DNA from 2 places in the Cellulomonas sp. zg-ZUI22 genome. Region 2 is predicted to be linked to the other one. Evidence: predicted binding sites of a transcription regulator. Region 2 holds the regulator's gene; the other holds the start of a gene.

Region 1 (9,263 bases), on a different contig from region 2:
TCTGCGGGTGCTGCGGCGTGAACGTGGACGGCCGGCCGCACGGCCCGGAGGGCAACACGCCGTCCTGCGAGCAGCACGTGCGGTCCTTCGCGGACGGCGACCGCGTCGTCATCGAGCCGCTGCGCTCGGCCGCGTTCCCGGTCGTCAAGGACCTCGTGGTCGACCGGTCGGCGCTGGACCGGGTGATCCAGGCGGGCGGCCACGTCGCGGTGGACGCGGGTACCGCACCGGACGCGGACGCGACCACCATCGACCACCAGACCGCGGAGATGGCACTGGACTTCGCCGCGTGCATCGGGTGCGGGGCGTGCGTCGCGGCCTGCCCCAACGGCTCCGCGTCCCTGTTCACCGGCGCCAAGCTCACCCACCTGGCAGCGCTGCCGCAGACGCGTGCCGAGCGGGGTCGCCGGGCCGTGGCGATGGTGGACCAGATGGAGCACGACTTCGGGCCGTGCTCGACGTACGGGGAGTGCGCGCTGGTGTGCCCGGCGGGGATCCCGCTGAGCGCGATCGCGGCGGTGGGCAAGGAGCGGATGCGGGCGTTCCTGCGGGGTCGCGCGACCTGAGACCGGGGGAGTGCGCTCGGCGTGGCAGCACGGCGCCGCTAGCGTCGTGCCGTGACCCCGTCCGACGGCCCGCCGGCGCCCGGCACCGCGCGGCCCGGTCCGGGCGGTGGTGACCTCGTCGACGTGCCGCGCCTGCGTCGGCGCACCCTGACCGTCCTGGTGGCCGCGCAGGTCTGCGGCGGGCTCGCCGCCGGGTCGGCCGTGTCGGTCGGCTCGCTGCTCGCGGTCGCGCTGTCGGGGTCGTCGACGTGGGCGGGCGGGGTGACGACCGCGACGACGCTCGGCGCGGCGCTCGCGTCGCTGGGCCTCGCGCGCCTGGCGACGGCCCGGGGGCGGCGTGCGGCGCTGTCGACCGGCCTGGCGCTGGCGGCGCTCGGCGCGACGCTCGTCGTCGTGTCCGTCGTCCTGTCCGCGTTCGCGCTCCTGCTGGTGGGCAGCGTCCTGCTGGGGGTCGGGGCCGCCGTGAACCTGCAGTCGCGCTTCGCGGCGACGGACCTCTCGACGCCCGCGACGCGCGGCCGCGACCTGTCGCTGGTCGTGTGGACCAGCACGGTCGGCGCGGTCGTGGGCCCCAACCTCGTGCACCTCGACGGTGCCGTCGGTCGGCTCACCGGGCTGCCTCCGCTGGCCGGTGTCTTCGTGCTGGCCGGGCTCGGCATGCTCGTCGCGCTGCTCGTCGTGCAGGTGGGGATGCGGCCCGACCCGCTGGACGTCGCGGGGCGGGCCGAGGGGACGGTGCGCCGGCACGTCCCGGTGCGGGTCGCCGGTGCCACGCTGCGCCGCCACCCCCGGGCCCTCGCCGGCGTCCTGGGCGTGGTCGTCGCCCACGCCGTGATGGTCGCGGTGATGTCGATGACGCCCGTCCACCTCGCGGAGCACGGCGGGTCGGTCGAGCTCGTCGGCCTGACGGTGAGCCTGCACCTGGCCGCGATGTTCGCGCTCGCGCCGGTCATGGGCACGCTGGTCGACCGTGCCGGTGCGCAGCCCGTGCTCCTCGCCGGTCTGGTGGTCCTCGTGGTGGCCACGGCGGTCTGCGGCCTGGCGGGAGGGGACGCCCTGGGCGTGACGGTCGGGCTCGTGCTGCTCGGCCTGGGCTGGTCGTCCGCGACGGTGGCGGGCTCGGCGGCGGTCGCCGCGGACGTGACGGGCGTCGAGCGCGTCGCCGTCCAGGGGCTGTCCGACGCCGCCATGTCGTTCGCCGGAGCCGTCGGCGGTGCCCTGGCCGGTGTGTGGCTGGGCCTGGTCGGGTACGGCGGGCTGAGCGCGGTGTCGGGGGTCGTCGCGACGTTCGGCGTGCTCGTGGCGCTCGCCGCGCACCGTGGCGGGCGGTCCCCGCGCGCGGACGCGGACACCGGTGCGAGGGTGACCCCATGACCTCTCCCACCATCACCCTGAACAACGGCATCGCGATCCCGCAGGTCGGTTTCGGCACCTTCCAGGTCAAGGCCGAGGAGACGCAGCGCACCGTCGAGGACGCGCTCGAGGCCGGGTACCGCCACATCGACACGGCGGCCGGCTACTACAACGAGGCGGGCGTCGGCGCCGCGGTGCGGGCGTGCGGCCTGCCGCGCGACGAGGTGTTCGTGACGACGAAGCTGCGCAACGGCGACCAGGGCTACGAGCAGGCCCTGCGCGCGTTCGAGGACAGCCGCCGTGCGCTCGGCCTGGACGTCGTCGACCTGTACCTCATCCACTGGCCGGTGCCCAGCAAGGACCTGTACGTCGAGACGTGGCGGGCCTTCGAGAAGCTGCTCGCGGACGGTGCCGTCCGGGCGATCGGCGTCTCGAACTTCCTGCCCGAGCACCTCGAGCGGCTGCTGCGCGAGACGGACGTCGTGCCCGCCGTCAACCAGGTGGAGGTGCACCCGACCTTCCAGCAGCGCGCGACGCAGGACGCCTCCACGCAGCACGGCGTCGCCGTCGAGGCGTACTCGCCGCTGGGGCAGGGCAAGGACCTGCAGGCCGACGCCGTGACGTCGGTGGCGGAGCGGCTCGGCGTCACCACGGGCCAGGTGGCCCTGCGCTGGCACGTGCAGGCAGGACGCATCGTCATCCCCAAGTCGGTCACGCCCGAGCGGATCCGCTCCAACCTCGACCTGTTCTCCTTCGACCTCACGGACGAGGACGTCGCGGCCATCGACGCGCTGGACAGCGAGGAGCGCATCGGCGCCGACCCGGCCACCGCCGCCTTCACCCAGATGCGCTGACCCGCACGCGCTGACCCGCGCCCCGCCGGACCTCACGTCACGGCGGGGCGCGGCGTCTGCACACTGTGGGGATGACCGGACCGTTCGAGGACGTGGTGCGCGCGCACGGGGGCACCGTGCTGCGCGTGTGCCGCGCGGTGCTCGGGCCTGGCGACGCCGACGACGCGTGGTCCGAGACGTTCCTCTCCGCGCTGCGCGCCTGGCCGGCCCTCCCACCCGACGCGAACGCCGAGGCGTGGCTCGTGACGGTGGCGCGGCGCAAGGCGATCGACGAGCTGCGCCGCCGTGCCCGGCACGCGACGCCCGCCGCCGAACCGGGCGCGCTGGGCGGCGACCCGCTGGTCGCACCCACGCCGCTGCCCGGCGACCGTGACCTCGACCTGTGGCGCGCGGTCGGCGCGCTGCCCGCCAAGCAGCGGCGCGCCGTGGTGCTGCACCACCTGGGCGGGCTCCCGTACGCCGACGTCGCGGCGCTCGTGGGTGGCAGCGCCGCCGCGGCCCGGCGTGCCGGAGCCGACGGCGTGGCCGCGCTGCGCCGCACGTACGGCACGACCATCGACGACGGGGGCCAGCCATGACGACCGACCGGACGACACGCGCCGGTGAGGAGCAGGCCACGCTGCGCCGCCTGCACGCCCGACTCGTCGCCGAGGCGCAGGCCGACGGGTTGCTCGACGTCACCTACCGCGTGGTGGACTCGCCGGTGGGCCGCCTGCTGGTCGCGGCGGGGGAGACCGGGGTGCTCCGGGTCGCGTTCGAGGTGCAGGGCCACGCCGCGGCGCTCGACGACCTGGCCGCCCGCGTGGGCCCGCGGGTGCTGGAGGGCGGCACCCGGCTGGACCCGGTGCTGCGCGAGCTCGACGAGTACTTCGCCGGCCGGCGTCGCACGTTCGACGTGCCGGTGGACCTGCGGCTCACGCGGGGGTTCCGCCGTGACGTCGTGGCGGCTCTGACCGCCGTGCCGTACGGCGCGACCGCGTCCTACCGGCAGGTCGCCACGGCGGCGGGCCGGCCCGCCGCGGTGCGCGCGGTCGGTACGGCGTGCGCGCTCAACCCGGTGCCGCTGCTGCTGCCGTGCCACCGGGTGGTGCGCTCCGACGGGTCGCCCGGCCGCTACGCCGGGGGCGAGGCGGCGAAGCGCACGCTGATCGGCCTGGAGCGGGCGGGCGCCGACCCTCTCGCCACGGGACCCGCCGAGGCGTAGGTTCGGCAGGCATGTGCCGGAACATCACGACGTTGCGCGGCCTGGAGCCGCACGCCACGGACGCGGAGATCGAGGCGGCCGCCCTGCAGTACGTGCGGAAGGTGACCGGCGTGCAGCAGCTCTCCGACGCCACCCGCGGGCCGGTCGAGGCGGCGGTCGCGCAGATCGCGCACATCACCGCCCACCTGCTCGACGAGCTGCCCGAGCGCCGCCGGCCTCCGGCGACGGTGCCGCCGCTGCGCCGCCCCGAGGTGCAGGCGCGCATCGCGGCGCGCCAGGGGGGCTGAGGCCGGCCGCGACGTCCGCACGAGGCCGCAGGGTGCGCCGGTCAGTCGTCCGTGCTGCCCGGCGTCGGCACCAGGCGGGGGATGCCCGCCGGGGCGACGGCGGACAGGGCGAGGAACCGCGCCTCGGCGCGGTGCAGGCGGATGTGCTCGTCGAGCGACCACCCGGGACCGTTCGTCAGCGTCATGCCGCAGGCGCACCCGATGGTCACGGCGCCGTCCTCGTCCACGACGACCTGACCCACCGTCGTGTGGTCGGTGAACGCCCGCACCTTGGCGTGGCGCATGGGCGCGCTGACGGGCTCCGGCAGCGTCTCCTGCGGGTCGGTCGTCCGCTCGCCGTCGGTCAGGTCGTCGGCGGGACGACCGAGGTCGGGAACGTCGGGGCCGGGAAGGGCGTGGTCGGGCACGGACTCAGTGTCCGCCCGTGAGCGTCCCGTCGTCCACGAGCTGACGCTCCATCGCCGCGTCCCACTCGCCGCCGCCCAGGCTGGGCATCAGCTGCTGCAGCTGCGGACGCCAGGCGTCGGCCCGCTCGGGGAAGCACCGGTCGAGCAGGTCCAGCATGGTCGCCACCGCGGTCGACGCGCCGGGGGACGCGCCCAGCAGACCGGCGATCGAGCCGTCGGCCGACGCCACGAGCTCGGTCCCGAACTCCAGCACACCACCGCCCTTGCCGCGCTTGATGACCTGGACGCGCTGGCCCGCCGTCACCAGCTCCCAGTCCCGCGGGTCGGCGGTCGGCATGTACGCGCGCAGCGTGCGCAGCCGCGCGGTGTCGCCGGTGGTGACCTCGCGGATGAGGTACGTGAGCAGGTCGACGTTGCGCAGGCCGACAGCGATCATCGGCACCAGGTTGGTGGGTCGCACCGAGCGCAGCAGGTCGGTCCAGGAGCCGCGCTTGAGGAACTTCATGCTCCAGCCGGCGTACGGGCCGAACATCAGCGCGCGGCGCCCGTCGACGACGCGCGCGTCCAGGTGCGGGACCGACATGGGCGGCGCACCGATCGCGGCCTTGCCGTAGACCTTCGCGCGGTGCTGGTCCACCACGTGCGGTGCGGTGGTCCGCAGGAACTGCCCGCTGATCGGGAAGCCCGCGTACCCGCGGATCTCCTTGATGCGGCTGCGCTGCAGCAGGTGCAGCGCACCGCCGCCCGCGCCGACGAAGACGAACCGGGCGGTGAGCGTGCGCGGCGGACGACCGTTCCAGCGCCGGTCCGCCACGGTGACCCGCCAGCGCCCGTCGCGCAGGCGCTTGAGCCGCGTGACCTCGCTGCTCGTGTGCAGGGTGGCCCCGCGCTGGACCGCGTCGGCGAGCATGGCGCGCGTCAGCGACCCGAAGTCGACGTCCGTGCCCCAGGCGGCGCGCGTGGCGGCGACGGGCTCGTCGTCCGCCCGGTCGGCCATGAGCAGGGGAGCCCACCGGGCGATGACGGCCGGGTCGGTCGTGAACTCCAGGTCGGCGAACAGCCGGTGCGCGCGCAGCGCCTCCCAGCGGCGGCGCAGGAACTCGACGTCCTGCGACCCGCGGACGAACGTCAGGTGCGGGGTCGTGGTGACGGCGTCCTCGCCGCCGGGCAGCCGGCCCGCGGCGGCCAGGTGGTGCCACAGCTCGCGCGACAGCTCGTACTGCTCGTTGATCGTGACGGCCTTGGTCACGTCGACCGTGCCGTCGGGGCGCTGGGGCGTGTAGTTCAGCTCGCACAGCGCGGCGTGGCCGGTGCCCGCGTTGTTCCACGCGTTCGAGCTCTCGAGCGCGGGGGAGTCCAGCCGCTCGTGCACCTCGATGCGCCAGCCGGGCTCCAGCGTGCTCAGCAGCGACGCGAGCGTCGCGCTCATGATGCCGCCGCCCACCAGCAGGACGTCGACGTCGGCCGCGGTCTCGTGCTCTCCAGGTGCCACGCCGCGATGCTAGGTCGACGTCGAGAGACCTCCCAGCACAAGTCATGTGATGTTTGTCTCGTGGGACTTTCGTCACATGCGCGCCGCTGACCTGCGGCGCAGTCGCTGTCGGCCGACACGGGGACGTCGGACGCGACGCCCCGACCCCGGTCGTGCCCGACGAGGGCGACACGCCGCGCGGACGCCCGACACGCGCACGCCCCGCGCCGAGCGGGTGCGCGACCCGCCCGGTGCGCGGTAGAACCGGTGCATGAGCTCGAACCGCGCGCGCGACCTGACGTCCGACCCCGCCGCCCACGGCCTGGCCGACCAGCCCCTCACCCAGGCGGACCTGGACGCGGCGGACGCCCGCACGGGGGGCGACCCCGCGCGGGCCCCGCGCTCGCTGCGCGCCGCCGAGCTCGAGCCCGACGACGAGGCGATCGCCTCGAGCGACGACTGGGACGACCCCGAGCGGCTCTGAGGTCCGCGCCGGCGCCGGCATCGACCGCCGGCGTCCCCGCCGGGATCGCCGGCGGCAGACGCCGACGATCCCGGCGGACGTCAGCGCGCGAGCCCGGCCTCGCGCGCCCGCTGCAGCAGCTGCTCCCCGTCCTCGCCCGTGAGGACGTCGAGACCGGGTTCCTCGTCCGCCCGCTCCTCGGACTCCTCCTGCTCGGGGGTTGCGACGGGCATGCCGTGCGAGAGCACGTGCTCACCGGGCGTCAGCTGGCGGATGAGGACGGCCTCGACCCGGTCCGGGTGGTGCTCCACGGCCCCGGCGTAGATCTGCGGGTCGTGCTGCCCGTCGTCGCCGACGAGCACCCACCGCACCTGCGGCAGGTCGGTGAACAGGCGGCGCAGCTCGGCCACCTTGTGCCGCGGACCGCTGCGGAAGAGCCCGGTGTTGGTCGGTCCCCAGTCCGTCAGCAGCAGCGGCCCGGCGGGGTAGTCGTGGCGCCGCAGGAACCGGCCGATCGCCGGTGCCGCGTTCCACGCCCCGGTGGACAGGTACACGACGGGGGCCCCGGGGTGGTCGGCCCGCAGGGCGTGGTACAGGCGTGACATGCCGGGGACGGCCTCGCGCGCGTTCTCGTGCCGCACGAAGACGTTCCACGCGGCGACGAGGGGACGCGGCAGGCGCGTGACCATGACGGTGTCGTCGATGTCGCTGACGATGCCGACCGTCGGCTCCGGGCCCACCACCACGACGCGCGCCGTGGTCCGGGCGTCGTCCACCGACGTGAGCGTGATGTCGTGCCAGCCGGGCGGGAGGTCGGCGTCGACCATGGCGTCGACGTACCCGCCGCGGTCCGTGGTCAGCCGGTGCTTGCGGCCCCCGACCTCGACCTCGACCGGCGCGCCGGCCACGGGTGCGGTGAAGAACGAGCGCCACCCGCGGACGGTCGGTGCGGGCCGCTCACCGGTCTGGGCGCCGCCACCGGCGTCCGGCAGGTCGCGCTGGCGCACGGTGGGGGAGGCCAGCAGGGTGCGGGCGAGCACCCGCACCTTGCCGCCGGAGCCGTACCCGGCGTACCCGACGACGCGGACCGTCCAGCCGCGCCGCCGCAGCACGCGGGCGAGCACGGCGTCGAACCGGTCCTCGAAGCGGGCCGCCACGTGCAGCCGCTGGACCGGGCTGCCGTCGGGGTTCTCGAGCCGGGGAGTCACGCGTCCTGCGCGCAGCCCGTCGTCCTCGTGGCCACCCGGACCGGCGGGTGCGGCAGGCGCGGACGCCGCGGCGTGCCGGGGCGTCACTGGGCGCTGTCGGAGGTCGTGGCGGACTTCGCGGCCGCGGCGGCGCCCTTCTCGGTCGACGCGCCGGCCGTCGACAGGGCACCACCGGAGGACTCGAGGTGGGCGCGGACGAACCAGTGGAACAGCTCGAGCTCGCTCAGGTGCCCGACCAGCAGGTCGTTGGTGACGGTGTCCAGCTCCTCGGTGTCCGCCGCCGCCCTGCGGTGGTCCGTGATGACCCCGACGTACACCGCGTCCAGCGCGCCGAGGTGCTCGGTCGTGCTCGCACGGCCGATCGCGTAGTCGTCCCAGGTGCGCGCGGCGACCAGGGCGCCCGGTGTGCCGACAGGCGCCACACCGAGCGTCGCGATGCGCTCGGCCGTCGCGTCGACCATCAGCCGGACGGCGTCGACCTGGGGGTCGAGCATCTCGTGCACCGCGATGAAGTGCGGGCCGACGACGTTCCAGTGGACGTGCTTGAGCGTCAGCGCCAGGTCGTTCAGCGCGTGGAGCCGTTCCTGCAGGATCGCGGCCACCCTCGCGCCGTCCTCCGGCGTCAGCGACGGGACGGTGTACTTCGGGAGATCGCGGGACATGGCACTCCTTCGCAGACGCACCGGGCCCGTCCGGCCCGGGGTGACGTCCACGCTGCCAGGACGCGCGACCCCCCGCCATCGGAGCCGGTGGGCGGGTGTGCGTCCTGGTCAGGGGTCGAAGGGGTCGCCGTCGCGCGCGAGGCGGTCGGCCGCCTCGTCGGCCGTGAGCTGGCGCAGGCCGGGACCGATCTCGTCCCAGTCGCGTGGCGCCGCGACCGTGGGTCGGTCCCGGCCACGCAGCGACCACGGCGTGATCGTCGTCTTGGCCGGGTGGTTCTGCGACCAGTCCAGGAGAACCTTCCCACCGCGCAGGTCCTTGCGCTGCACCGCCACCACGAGGTCCGGGTGCTCGCCCGCGAGCGCGTGGGCCAGGTCGTGCGCGAGCTCGCGCACCTCGGTCGCGGGACGGGGCCGGGGCAGCGGCGCGTAGAGCTGCAGCCCCTTGGACCCGGAGGTGACGGGCACCGTGCGTGACAGGCCCTGGGTGCGCAGCCGCTCGGCCACGAGGTGCGCGACGCGGGCGCACTCGTCGAGGCCGGCTCCGGGGCCGGGGTCGAGGTCCACGACCAGGCGGTCGGCGCCCCGCAGGCCCCCGCGCGGTCCCACGGTCCACTGCGGGGTGTGCAGCTCGAGCGCGCCGGAGTTGGCGGCCCACATGAGCCCGGCCAGGTCGTCGATGAACGGCAGGTCGAGGGTCGTGCCCTCGTCGTCCGTGCCGGGGGACGCGGGCAGACGCTGGTGGCGCAGCCAGGGCGGGGCGCCGCGGGGGACGTTCTTCTCGAAGAACT
Region 2 (9,263 bases):
CCTGCTCTTCCTCATCTGCCTGCCTCCCTGTCATGGGTCGGTCAGGTCACGGCGGTGGGGGCGGGGAGGCTGCGTCCTGCGTGCCGTCCGTCCGCCCCTGCTGGTCGTCGTTGACCCTCCGACGTCGTCTGAAACGTCGCCTTACAACGTTGATCTACAACGTTGCACAACGTGCCACGCGATCCGCCGCCGGTCAAGCCACGATCGCGTAACGACGCCCGAGCGGCGTTGCGGCCGGCGTGAAGGGCGTGCGGGGCGGCGCGGCGGTCGGTGCGCGCACGAGGTCGCCACCGCGCGTTGACGCCCCCGGCGGCGTCGGGCAGGGTGGGCCTACAACGATGTAGAGCCGATCCGAGGAGCCTGACGATGACGTGGGCGCGCACGCCCCCCATGGGGTGGAACAGCTGGGACTGCTACGGCACGACCGTGACCGAGGCCGAGGTGCTCGCCAACGCGCGCTTCATGGCCGAGCACCTGGCGCCGTCCGGGTGGGACACGGTCGTCGTCGACATCGACTGGTCCGACCCCGACGCCCGCCCGCACGGCTACGTCGAGGACGCGCGGCTCGTGCTCGACGCGCACGGCTACCCCCAGCCGGCACCCGGCCGGTTCCCGTCCGCCGCCGACGGCACGGGGTTCACGGCGCTCGCCGCGCAGGTGCACGCCCTGGGCCTGCGGTTCGGCGTCCACGTGCTGCGCGGGGTGCCGCGGCGCGCGGTGGCCGCCGCGCTGCCGGTCCCCGGTGACGGCGGCTGGACCACCGCCGACGTCGCGGACCCCACGTCCACGTGCCCGTGGAACGGGCACATGGTGGGCCTGGACCACACCCACCCGGGCGCCCAGGACTGGCTGGACGGGCTCGTCGCGCAGCTCGCGTCCTGGGGCGTCGACCTCGTCAAGGTCGACGACATGCTGGCCCCGTTCCACGCCGACGCCGTCGCGGCGTGGGGCACCGCGATCGCCCGGTCCGGCCGGGACATCGTGCTGTCCCTGTCGCCCGGCACGCGCCTGTCCACCGAGCACCTGCCGGTGCTGCGCGAGCACGCGCAGATGTGGCGCGTCTGCGACGACCTCTGGGACCGCTGGGAGGACGTGCACGCCAACTTCGCGCGGCTCGCGCGGTGGGCGCCGCACCAGCGGCCCGGGGGCTGGGCCGACGCGGACATGCTGCCGCTCGGGCGCATCGGCATCCGCGCCGAGCGGGGCGAGGACCGCAGCAGCCGGCTCACGCCCGACGAGCAGCGCACCCTGCTCACGCTGTGGGTCATGGCGCGCTCGCCGCTGATGATGGGCGGCGACCTGCCGACCTCCGACCCCGCGACGATCGCCCTGCTCACGACACCGGCCGTGGGGCACGTGCTGCGCACGGGCACGGACGGGCGCGAGCTGCTGCGCGAGCCCGCCGGGGACGAGCACGACAGCGGCGAGGTGGTCGTGTGGGCCGCGCGTGCCGGCGACGGCAGCGGGTCGGTCTACGTCGCCGTGTTCTGGACCGGAGCCCACCCGCGCACCGAGCGGCTGCCGCTGACCGCGCTGCTCGGCGACGCCGACGCCGGCCGCGGGCCCTGGGCGGTGCGCGACCTGTGGTCCGGCGCCGACCTTCCCGGCCCCGTGGTCACCACGCCCGAGCCCCTCGGCTCGATCGACCTCGACGTCCCGCCGCACGGTGTGCGGTGGGTGGAGCTGCACCACCCGCACCACCGACAGGAGCCCTGATGATCCCCGTCCGACTCACCCTCGACCCGGCGTTCCGCGTCGCGCCCGTCCGCCGCCGCACGTTCGGCTCGTTCGTCGAGCACCTCGGGCGCTGCGTCTACACCGGCATCCACGACCCGGAGCACCCCACGGCCGACCAGGACGGGTTCCGCAAGGACGTCCTCGAGCTCACCCGCGAGCTGGGGGTGTCCACGGTGCGCTACCCGGGCGGCAACTTCGTGTCCGGGTACCGGTGGGAGGACGGCGTCGGTCCTGTCGAGCAGCGGCCGCGCCGCCTCGACCTCGCATGGCACTCCACCGAGCCCAACACGGTCGGTGTCGACGAGTTCATGCGCTGGGCCGAGCGTGCGCAGGTCGAGCCGATGATGGCGGTGAACCTCGGCACCCGCGGCGTGCAGGAGGCGGTGGACCTGCTGGAGTACTGCAACGTGCCGGGCGGCACCGCGCTGTCCGACCTGCGGCGGGCCAACGGTGCGCCCGACCCGTACCGCGTGCGGATGTGGTGCCTCGGCAACGAGATGGACGGGCCGTGGCAGACCGGGCACAAGACCGCGTACGAGTACGGCCGCCTGGCTGCCGAGACCGGGCGTGCCATGCGCATGGTCGACCCCGGCATCGAGCTGGTGGCCTGCGGCTCGTCCAGCTCGGTGATGGAGACGTTCGGCGAGTGGGAGCGCATCGTGCTCACCGAGGCGTACGACCAGGTCGACTACATCTCCGCGCACGCCTACTACTGGGAGGAGGAGGGCGACCTCGGCTCGTTCCTCGCCTCCGCGGTCGACATGGACCACTTCGTGGAGTCGGTGACCGCGACGGCCGACGCCGTGCGCGCCGCCCAGCGCAGGAGCAAGCGGGTCCACATCTCGTTCGACGAGTGGAACGTCTGGTACCAGAAGCGTGCCGAGTCCCGCCCGCCGCGCGGTGACGACTGGCCGGTGGCGCCCGTGCTGCTGGAGGACCGTTACAACGTGGCCGACGCGGTCGTCGTGGGCAACCTGCTGATCAGCCTGCTGCGGCATTCCGACCGGGTGCACGCCGCGTCGCTCGCCCAGCTGGTCAACGTCATCGCGCCGATCATGACCGAGCCCGGCGGGCGGGTATGGAAGCAGACGATCTTCCACCCGTTCGCCGCCGCCGCCCGGTGGGCCCGCGGTGACGTGCTGCAGGTGGCCGTCGAGTCCCCGACGTACGAGACGGCCCGCTACGGCGACGCCGCGCTCGTCGACGCGGTCGCGACGCGGGACGAGGAGACCGGCGACGTCGCCGTGTTCGTGGTCAACCGCTCCACCGGGGCGCCGGCCGCGCTCGACGTGGACCTGCGCGCCCTGCCGGGGCTGCGTCTGGTCGAGGCCTCGACGCTGGCCAACCCCGACCACACCTGGTCGGCCACGGCCGACGACGACACGTCGGTCGCCCCGCGGGCCAACGCGACGGCCCGGGTCGCGGACGGTCGGCTGAGCGCCGAGCTGCCGCCCGTGTCGTGGACGGTGCTGCGCCTGGGACCCGTCGCGTGAGCGTCCGCCGCCGGCGGGCGTGGGCGGCCGTCGCGGTCGTCGGGGTCCTGCTCGCCGGCGGCGCCGCGGTGCTGCTGCCGCGCACGCTGCTGCCCGCGCCGCCGGCCGCCACCGCCCTCGACCCGGCGGGCGACGTGCGGACGCACGACCCCGCCCTCGTCGTCGGCGAGCCGGGGGAGCCCTGGTACGTGTTCTCGACCGGCGACGTGCGGGTGGGGCTGGGCGCCCCGCAGGTCCGGCGGTCCACGGACGACGGGCGTACCTGGGAGCTGGTCGGGACGGTGTGGGACGCCGCGACCCGCCCCGCCTGGGTGGAGGAGCGCATCCCGGGCGTCGAGAACTTCTGGGCGCCGGAGGTCGTCGAGCACGACGGCACCTGGTACCTCTACTACGCCGCGTCGACCTTCGGCTCCAACCGCTCGCTCATCGGCCTCATGACCAGCCCCACGCTCGACCCCGACGACCCGGCGTACGGCTGGGTCGACCGGGGGGAGGTCCTGTCCTCCGAGCCGGGGCGCGACGGCTGGAACGCCATCGACGCCGGCGTCCTCGACGTCGACGGCACGCCGTGGCTGGCCTTCGGGTCGTTCTGGGGCGGCATCCAGCTGGTCGAGCTGGCGTGGCCGGACGGCCTGCGTGCCGACCCCGACGCCCCGCCGCGGCGCATCGCGAGCCGGGTCGGCGCGCCCAACGCGATCGAGGCGCCGTACCTGGTCCGGCGTGACGGCTGGTACTACCTCCTCGTGTCCCGGGACACCTGCTGCCGGGGCTCGGACTCGACGTACAGCATCGCGGTCGGGCGCTCCCGCGACGTGACGGGCCCGTACGTCGACCGTGCGGGCCGTGACATGACCATGGACGGCGGTGAGGTCCTGCTGACCGGCCGCGGGGACATGGTGGGGCCCGGCGGGCAGTCGTACTCCCGCGGGTTCCTCGCCTTCCACTGGTACGACGCGGCGGCCGGCGGCGACGTCCGCCTGGGCATCCGCGAGCTCGCCTGGGACGCGGACGGGTGGCCGGTGGCGACGACGCGCGAGGAGCAGGCCGCGGACCGGGGGTGAACGGCGCGGGGGAGAGCGGCGCGGGGGTGAGCGGTGGGGTGAACGGCGCGGGGGTGAGCGGCGCGGGGTCGACGGGCCGTCGTCAGAGCGGGCGCTCGAGGACGTAGTCGTCCTCGAGCCGTCCGCCGACCTGGAAGTGCTTGACGCCGACGACGGCGAACCCCTCACGGGCGTAGAACGCCTGCGCGCGGGCGTTGTGCTGGTTCACGCCCAGCCACATGCCCGAGCCGCCCAGCGCGCGGCCGTGGTCGAACGACGCGCGCAGGAGCGTGGAGGCGACCCCGGCGCCGTGGTGGTCGGGGTGCACGTAGCACTTGGAGAGCTCGACCGTGGGCCGGATGTGCACGGCGGCGCGCGCGTCCTCGTCCGCGGGCTCGCCGGCGACGAGCACGGTGTAGCCGAGGAGCTCACCGTCCGGGGTCGCGGCGACCAGCACGACGCGCGCCGGGTCGACCACGTGGCGCGCGAACCGCTCGGCGCTCAGGTGCGCGGCCAGGAACGCGCGCTGGTCCTCGAGCGTCGAGCCGGGCGGGCACGCCAGGGGGAACGTCACGGCGGCGAGCGCCGCCAGGGCGGGGGCGTCCCGCACGTCGGCCGTCCGCACGGACCACGCGGTCGCGGCGGTCACTCGGCGCCCATCCGGCGCCGCACCGAGCGCAGCACGGCGCGCGCGACGACCGCCACGGCCCAGGTCAGACCCGCCAGGCTCGCGGCGTTCGCCCCGCGACGTGCCTGGCGGCGACGGTGGCGGAACTCGCGCACGGGCCACCCGACCTCGGCTGCGTGCCGGCGCAGGCGGCGGTCGGGGTTGATGGCGCACGGCCGGCCCACCGTGGACAGGATCGGCACGTCGTTCGTGGAGTCGCCGTAGGCGTGGCAGAGGCTCAGGTCGTACCCCTCGCGCTCGGCGAGCGCGCGGACGGCGGCGGCCTTGGCCTCGCCGTGCAGCAGGTCCCCGACCAGCCGGCCGGTGTAGAAGCCCTCCACGTGCTCGGCGACCGTGCCCAGCGCCCCGGACGCACCCAGGCGGCGGGCGATGAGCTCGCCGATCTCCACGGGTGTGGCGGTGACCAGCCACACCGCGTGGCCGTCGGCGAGGTGGGCGTCGAGCAGCGCCTGGGTGCCCGGGTAGATGCGCAGGCTGAGGACCTCGTCGTAGACGTCCTCGGCGATCGCGGTCACCTCCGCCACCGAGTGCCCGCGCATGATGTCGAGCGCGCGGGCGCGCACGTCGTCGATCTGGTCCTTGTCCTCGCCGAACAGCCGGTACCGGGCCTGCTGCCCGGCGAAGCGCACGAGGTCCAGCTTGCGGAAGAACCCGCGCCGGTACAGGCCGACGGCGAGATGGAAGGCGCTGGCCCCGCGGATGATCGTGTTGTCGACGTCGAAGAACGCGGCCACGCGCGTGCCGTCGGCGACCTCCGCCGCCCGTGGCGTCCGCGCGGTGGCGGCGACGACGGCAGGCTCGTCCGTGCCGTCGCCCGTTCGCATCCGGACACTGTAACGAGCGCGCGGCCCCGCGCGACGGAGGGTCCGCTGCGTGCCGCGACGTGCGCACACGCGCCGCGGGCCTCCCGGAGCCGGGGCGGCCCGGCTAGCGTGGGCGCCGTGAGCGGGACGAGCGCACCGCGGGTGGTGCTGTACGGACGGACCGGGTGCCACCTGTGCGACGACGCGCGGGCGCTCGTCGAGCGGGTGTGCGGCGAGGTCGGTGCGACCTGGGCGGAGGTCGACGTCGACGTGCCGGGACCCGACGGCCGGCTGCCGGCGGACGAGCTGGGCGAGCTGGTGCCGGTGGTCGACGTCGACGGGGTGCGGCGCGGGTACTGGCGGATCGACGAGGCGCGCCTGCGGCGGGCTCTCGCGGCGGCGGGCGGCAGGCCCTAGCGTGTGATCCTGGCGCCGGGGCCGTGCCCGGCGACGCGGGTGCGGAGGGTCAGTGGACGGTCGGCGCAGCGCAGCACGACGCGGGGCCGACGGCCGCGCCGGACGTGACGGCCAGGCCGTGCCGTCCGCCACGGTCGGGCGGCTGCCCGGCTACCTGCGGGCGCTCGAGGCGACAGCGGCGGCCGGTGCCGTCCTGACGTCGTCCGACGAGCTGGCGGAGCGCGCGGGCGTGACCCCGGCACAGCTGCGCAAGGACCTGTCGTACCTCGGCTCGTACGGTCGTCGCGGGGTGGGCTACGACGTCGCGCACCTGCGCGAGCAGGTCACGGTGGCCCTCGGCCTGGCCGACGTGCGCCGCGTGCTGCTGGTGGGCGTCGGCAACCTGGGGCACGCCCTGGCGAACTACGCCGGCATCGCCGAGCGGGGCTTCGTGCTGGTGGGGCTGGTCGACGCGGACCCGGCGGTGGTGGGCACGACGGTGGCCGGGCTCGTGGTCGAGCCGGCCGACGACCTGGCCGCGGTGGTGGCGCGCACCGGGGCGACGATCGCGGTGCTGACGACGCCGGCCGCCGTCGCGCAGCAGGTGTGCGACGCGCTGGTCGCCGCCGGGGTGGTCGGCGTCCTCACGTTCGCGCCGTGCGCGCTGCGCGTGCCGCCGCACGTCGACGTGCGGGCGGTGGACGTGGCGTCCGAGCTGCAGATCCTGGCGTTCCACGACCGCGCGCGCAGCGCCGGCGGCGGGGCGTCGTGAACGGCGACGCCCGGGGTCGGTGCCGACGGTGCCCGGACGTGCCGCGAGGGCGCGACGGGGGACGTCGCGCCCTCACGGACGGGGTCGGGGCGTGGTGCCCCGGTGGGGAGCGTCAGGCCTTGATGGCGGACACGTCCAGGTCGATGCGGACCTTGTCGGCGACGAGGACGCCGCCCGCCTCGAGCGCGGCGTTCCACGTGAGGCCGAAGTCCTTGCGGGAGATGGTGACGGTCGCCTCGAAGCCGGCGCGCGTGTTGCCGAACGGGTCCACCGCGGTGCCGTTGAACTCGGTCTCCAGCTCGACCTCGCGCGTGACGCCGTGGATCGTCAGGTCGCCGACGACGACGTGCTTGTCGCCGCCGTCCGTACGGATCGCGGTGGAGGCGAAGGTCCACCCGCCGAACGTCTCGACGTCGAAGAAGTCGGCGCTCTTGAGGTGGCCGTCGCGGTTGGCGTCACCGGTGGTGACCGTGGACGGGTCGAGCGTCACCGAGACGGCGGAGGACTCCAGGTCCTCGCCGACCGTGAGGGTGCCGGACGTCACGGCGACCGTGCCCCGGACCTTGGAGATGCCGGCGTGACGGACCGTGAACGACGCGTCCGTGTGCGTCGGGTCGATGTTCCAGGTGCCGGCGGTGAGGCCGGTGGGCAGAGCGGTCATGGGGTCCTCCGCGGTTCGGTGCCGAACGATTTCGTTGATTCGACAAGTAACTGTTGTTGATCTTTCTACTACGGTGGGCTGCCGAGCGCAACCCCTGAGGAGGACACCCGTGCCCGACGACGTGCGCTGGCTCTCCGCCACGCAGCAGCGCGACTGGCGCGCGTTCCGCGACGGGACCGCGCTGCTGTTCGACGTCCTGGGGCGCGAGCTGGACGAGGGCAGCGGGCTGTCGCTCGGGGAGTACGAGGTGCTCGTGCGGCTCTCCGAGGCGCCGCGCCGCGCCCTGCGCATGTCCGAGCTCGCGGACGACCTCGCGCACTCCCGGAGCCGGCTGACGCACACCGTCGCCCGCATGGAGCGCGCCGGCATCGTGCGCCGCGAGCCCGCGCTCGACGACGCCCGGGGCGTGAACTGCGTGCTCACCGACCACGGGTGGCAGGTGCTCGTGGCCGCGGCGCCCGGTCACGTCGAGTCCGTGCGGCGGCACCTCGTCGACGTGCTGGACGACGCCCAGCTGGCCGCGCTGGGTGAGGCGATGCGCGTCGTCGTCGCGCACCTGCGCGGCCCGGGGTGCCTGCCCGACGCCGACGGGGACGCCGCACGCTGAGCCCGCCGACGCGCACGGGGACGCCGCAGACTTTGCGACACTGTGCACATGGTCGCCACGACGGTCCACCTGCTGCGGCACGGTGAGGTGCACAACCCCGAGGGTCTGCTCTACGGCAGGCTGCCCGGCTACCGGCTGTCCGAGCGCGGGCTGCGGATGGCCGAGCTCGTCGCCGCCACGCTGGCCGGCGAGCAGGGCGCACCACGGCGCGACGTGGTCGTGGTCACGTCCTCCCCGCTGCAGCGCGCGCAGGAGACCGCCGCGCCCCTCGCCGCGGCCTTCGGCGTCCCGGTCGGCACGGACGACCGGCTGATCGAGGCCGACAACCACTTCCAGGGCATGACGTTCGGCGTCGGCGACGGCTCGCTGCGGCACCCGGCCCACTGGCCCTACCTGCGCAACCCCTTCCGCCCGTCGTGGGGCGAGCCCTACGCCGAGCAGGTCGACCGCATGCTCGCCGCGGTCGACGCCGCCCGCGTCGCCGCCCGCGGCCACGAGGCCGTGCTCGTCAGCCACCAGCTGCCGATCTGGGTGACGCGCCTGGCTCTCGAGAACCGCCGCCTGTGGCACGACCCCCGCCGCCGGCAGTGCGCGCTGGCGTCCCTCACGACCCTCCGGTTCGAGGACGACGTGCTGGTAGGCGTCGGCTACGGCGAGCCCGCCGCGTCCCTGCTGCCCGGAGCGTCCCCCGTCGCCGGGGCCTGACGTGCGCCGACGCCCCGCCCGGCCGCACCGTGCGGCCCTCGTCCCCGCGGCCGTGGCCACGGCACTCGCCCTGCTGCTCGCCGGGTGCGGCACGGACGACCCCGCGGGGGACGTGCCCGACGTCGTCGACCAGGGCTACCAGTCCGGCGACGGGTCGACCACCACGTGGGCACCGGACGACCGCGTCGGGCCGCTGACGATCACGGGCACCGACTACGAGGGTGGTGCGCACGACCTGGCGCAGTGGCGCGGCGACGTCGTGCTGCTCAACACCTGGTACGCCGCGTGCCCGCCGTGCCGCGCGGAGGCACCCGACCTCGCGGCCGTCGCCACCGACTACGCCGACCAGGGTCTGCGGGTG

Evidence for each region. Region 2 encodes Rex, which represses fermentation and respiration genes when NADH is low (regulators of the CRP and FNR family bind a similar motif). Its sites were predicted from a motif close to CTTGTGAANNNNTTCACAAG; they were not measured.
Region 1: mqo (malate dehydrogenase (quinone)) is a predicted target of Rex. The motif match lies at 6,207-6,226, and genes of this name have one in related genera.

Annotation. Positions count from the first base shown of each region.
Region 1 is NZ_JAFMUZ010000002.1:493,441-502,703, forward strand. Features, by position in the region: gene J1G43_RS09970 (succinate dehydrogenase/fumarate reductase iron-sulfur subunit) at 1-566, shown strand, start outside; gene J1G43_RS09975 (MFS transporter) at 618-1,940, shown strand; gene J1G43_RS09980 (aldo/keto reductase) at 1,937-2,773, shown strand; gene J1G43_RS09985 (RNA polymerase sigma factor) at 2,845-3,351, shown strand; gene J1G43_RS09990 (methylated-DNA--[protein]-cysteine S-methyltransferase) at 3,348-3,977, shown strand; gene J1G43_RS09995 (DUF2277 domain-containing protein) at 3,989-4,264, shown strand; gene J1G43_RS10000 (hypothetical protein) at 4,306-4,671, opposite strand; gene mqo (malate dehydrogenase (quinone)) at 4,676-6,163, opposite strand; gene J1G43_RS10010 (hypothetical protein) at 6,414-6,626, shown strand; gene J1G43_RS10015 (App1 family protein) at 6,707-7,813, opposite strand; gene J1G43_RS10020 (Dps family protein) at 7,897-8,475, opposite strand; gene ligD (non-homologous end-joining DNA ligase) at 8,584-9,263, opposite strand, start outside.
Region 2 is NZ_JAFMUZ010000001.1:1,354,441-1,363,703, forward strand. Features, by position in the region: gene J1G43_RS06180 (sugar ABC transporter substrate-binding protein) at 1-15, opposite strand, end outside; gene J1G43_RS06185 (glycoside hydrolase family 27 protein) at 367-1,716, shown strand; gene J1G43_RS06190 (alpha-N-arabinofuranosidase) at 1,716-3,230, shown strand; gene J1G43_RS06195 (arabinan endo-1,5-alpha-L-arabinosidase) at 3,227-4,291, shown strand; gene J1G43_RS06200 (GNAT family N-acetyltransferase) at 4,374-4,919, opposite strand; gene J1G43_RS06205 (HAD family phosphatase) at 4,916-5,782, opposite strand; gene J1G43_RS06210 (glutaredoxin family protein) at 5,891-6,178, shown strand; gene J1G43_RS06215 (redox-sensing transcriptional repressor Rex) at 6,231-6,929, shown strand; gene J1G43_RS06220 (YceI family protein) at 7,042-7,590, opposite strand; gene J1G43_RS06225 (MarR family winged helix-turn-helix transcriptional regulator) at 7,700-8,197, shown strand; gene J1G43_RS06230 (histidine phosphatase family protein) at 8,246-8,902, shown strand; gene J1G43_RS06235 (TlpA disulfide reductase family protein) at 8,955-9,263, shown strand, end outside.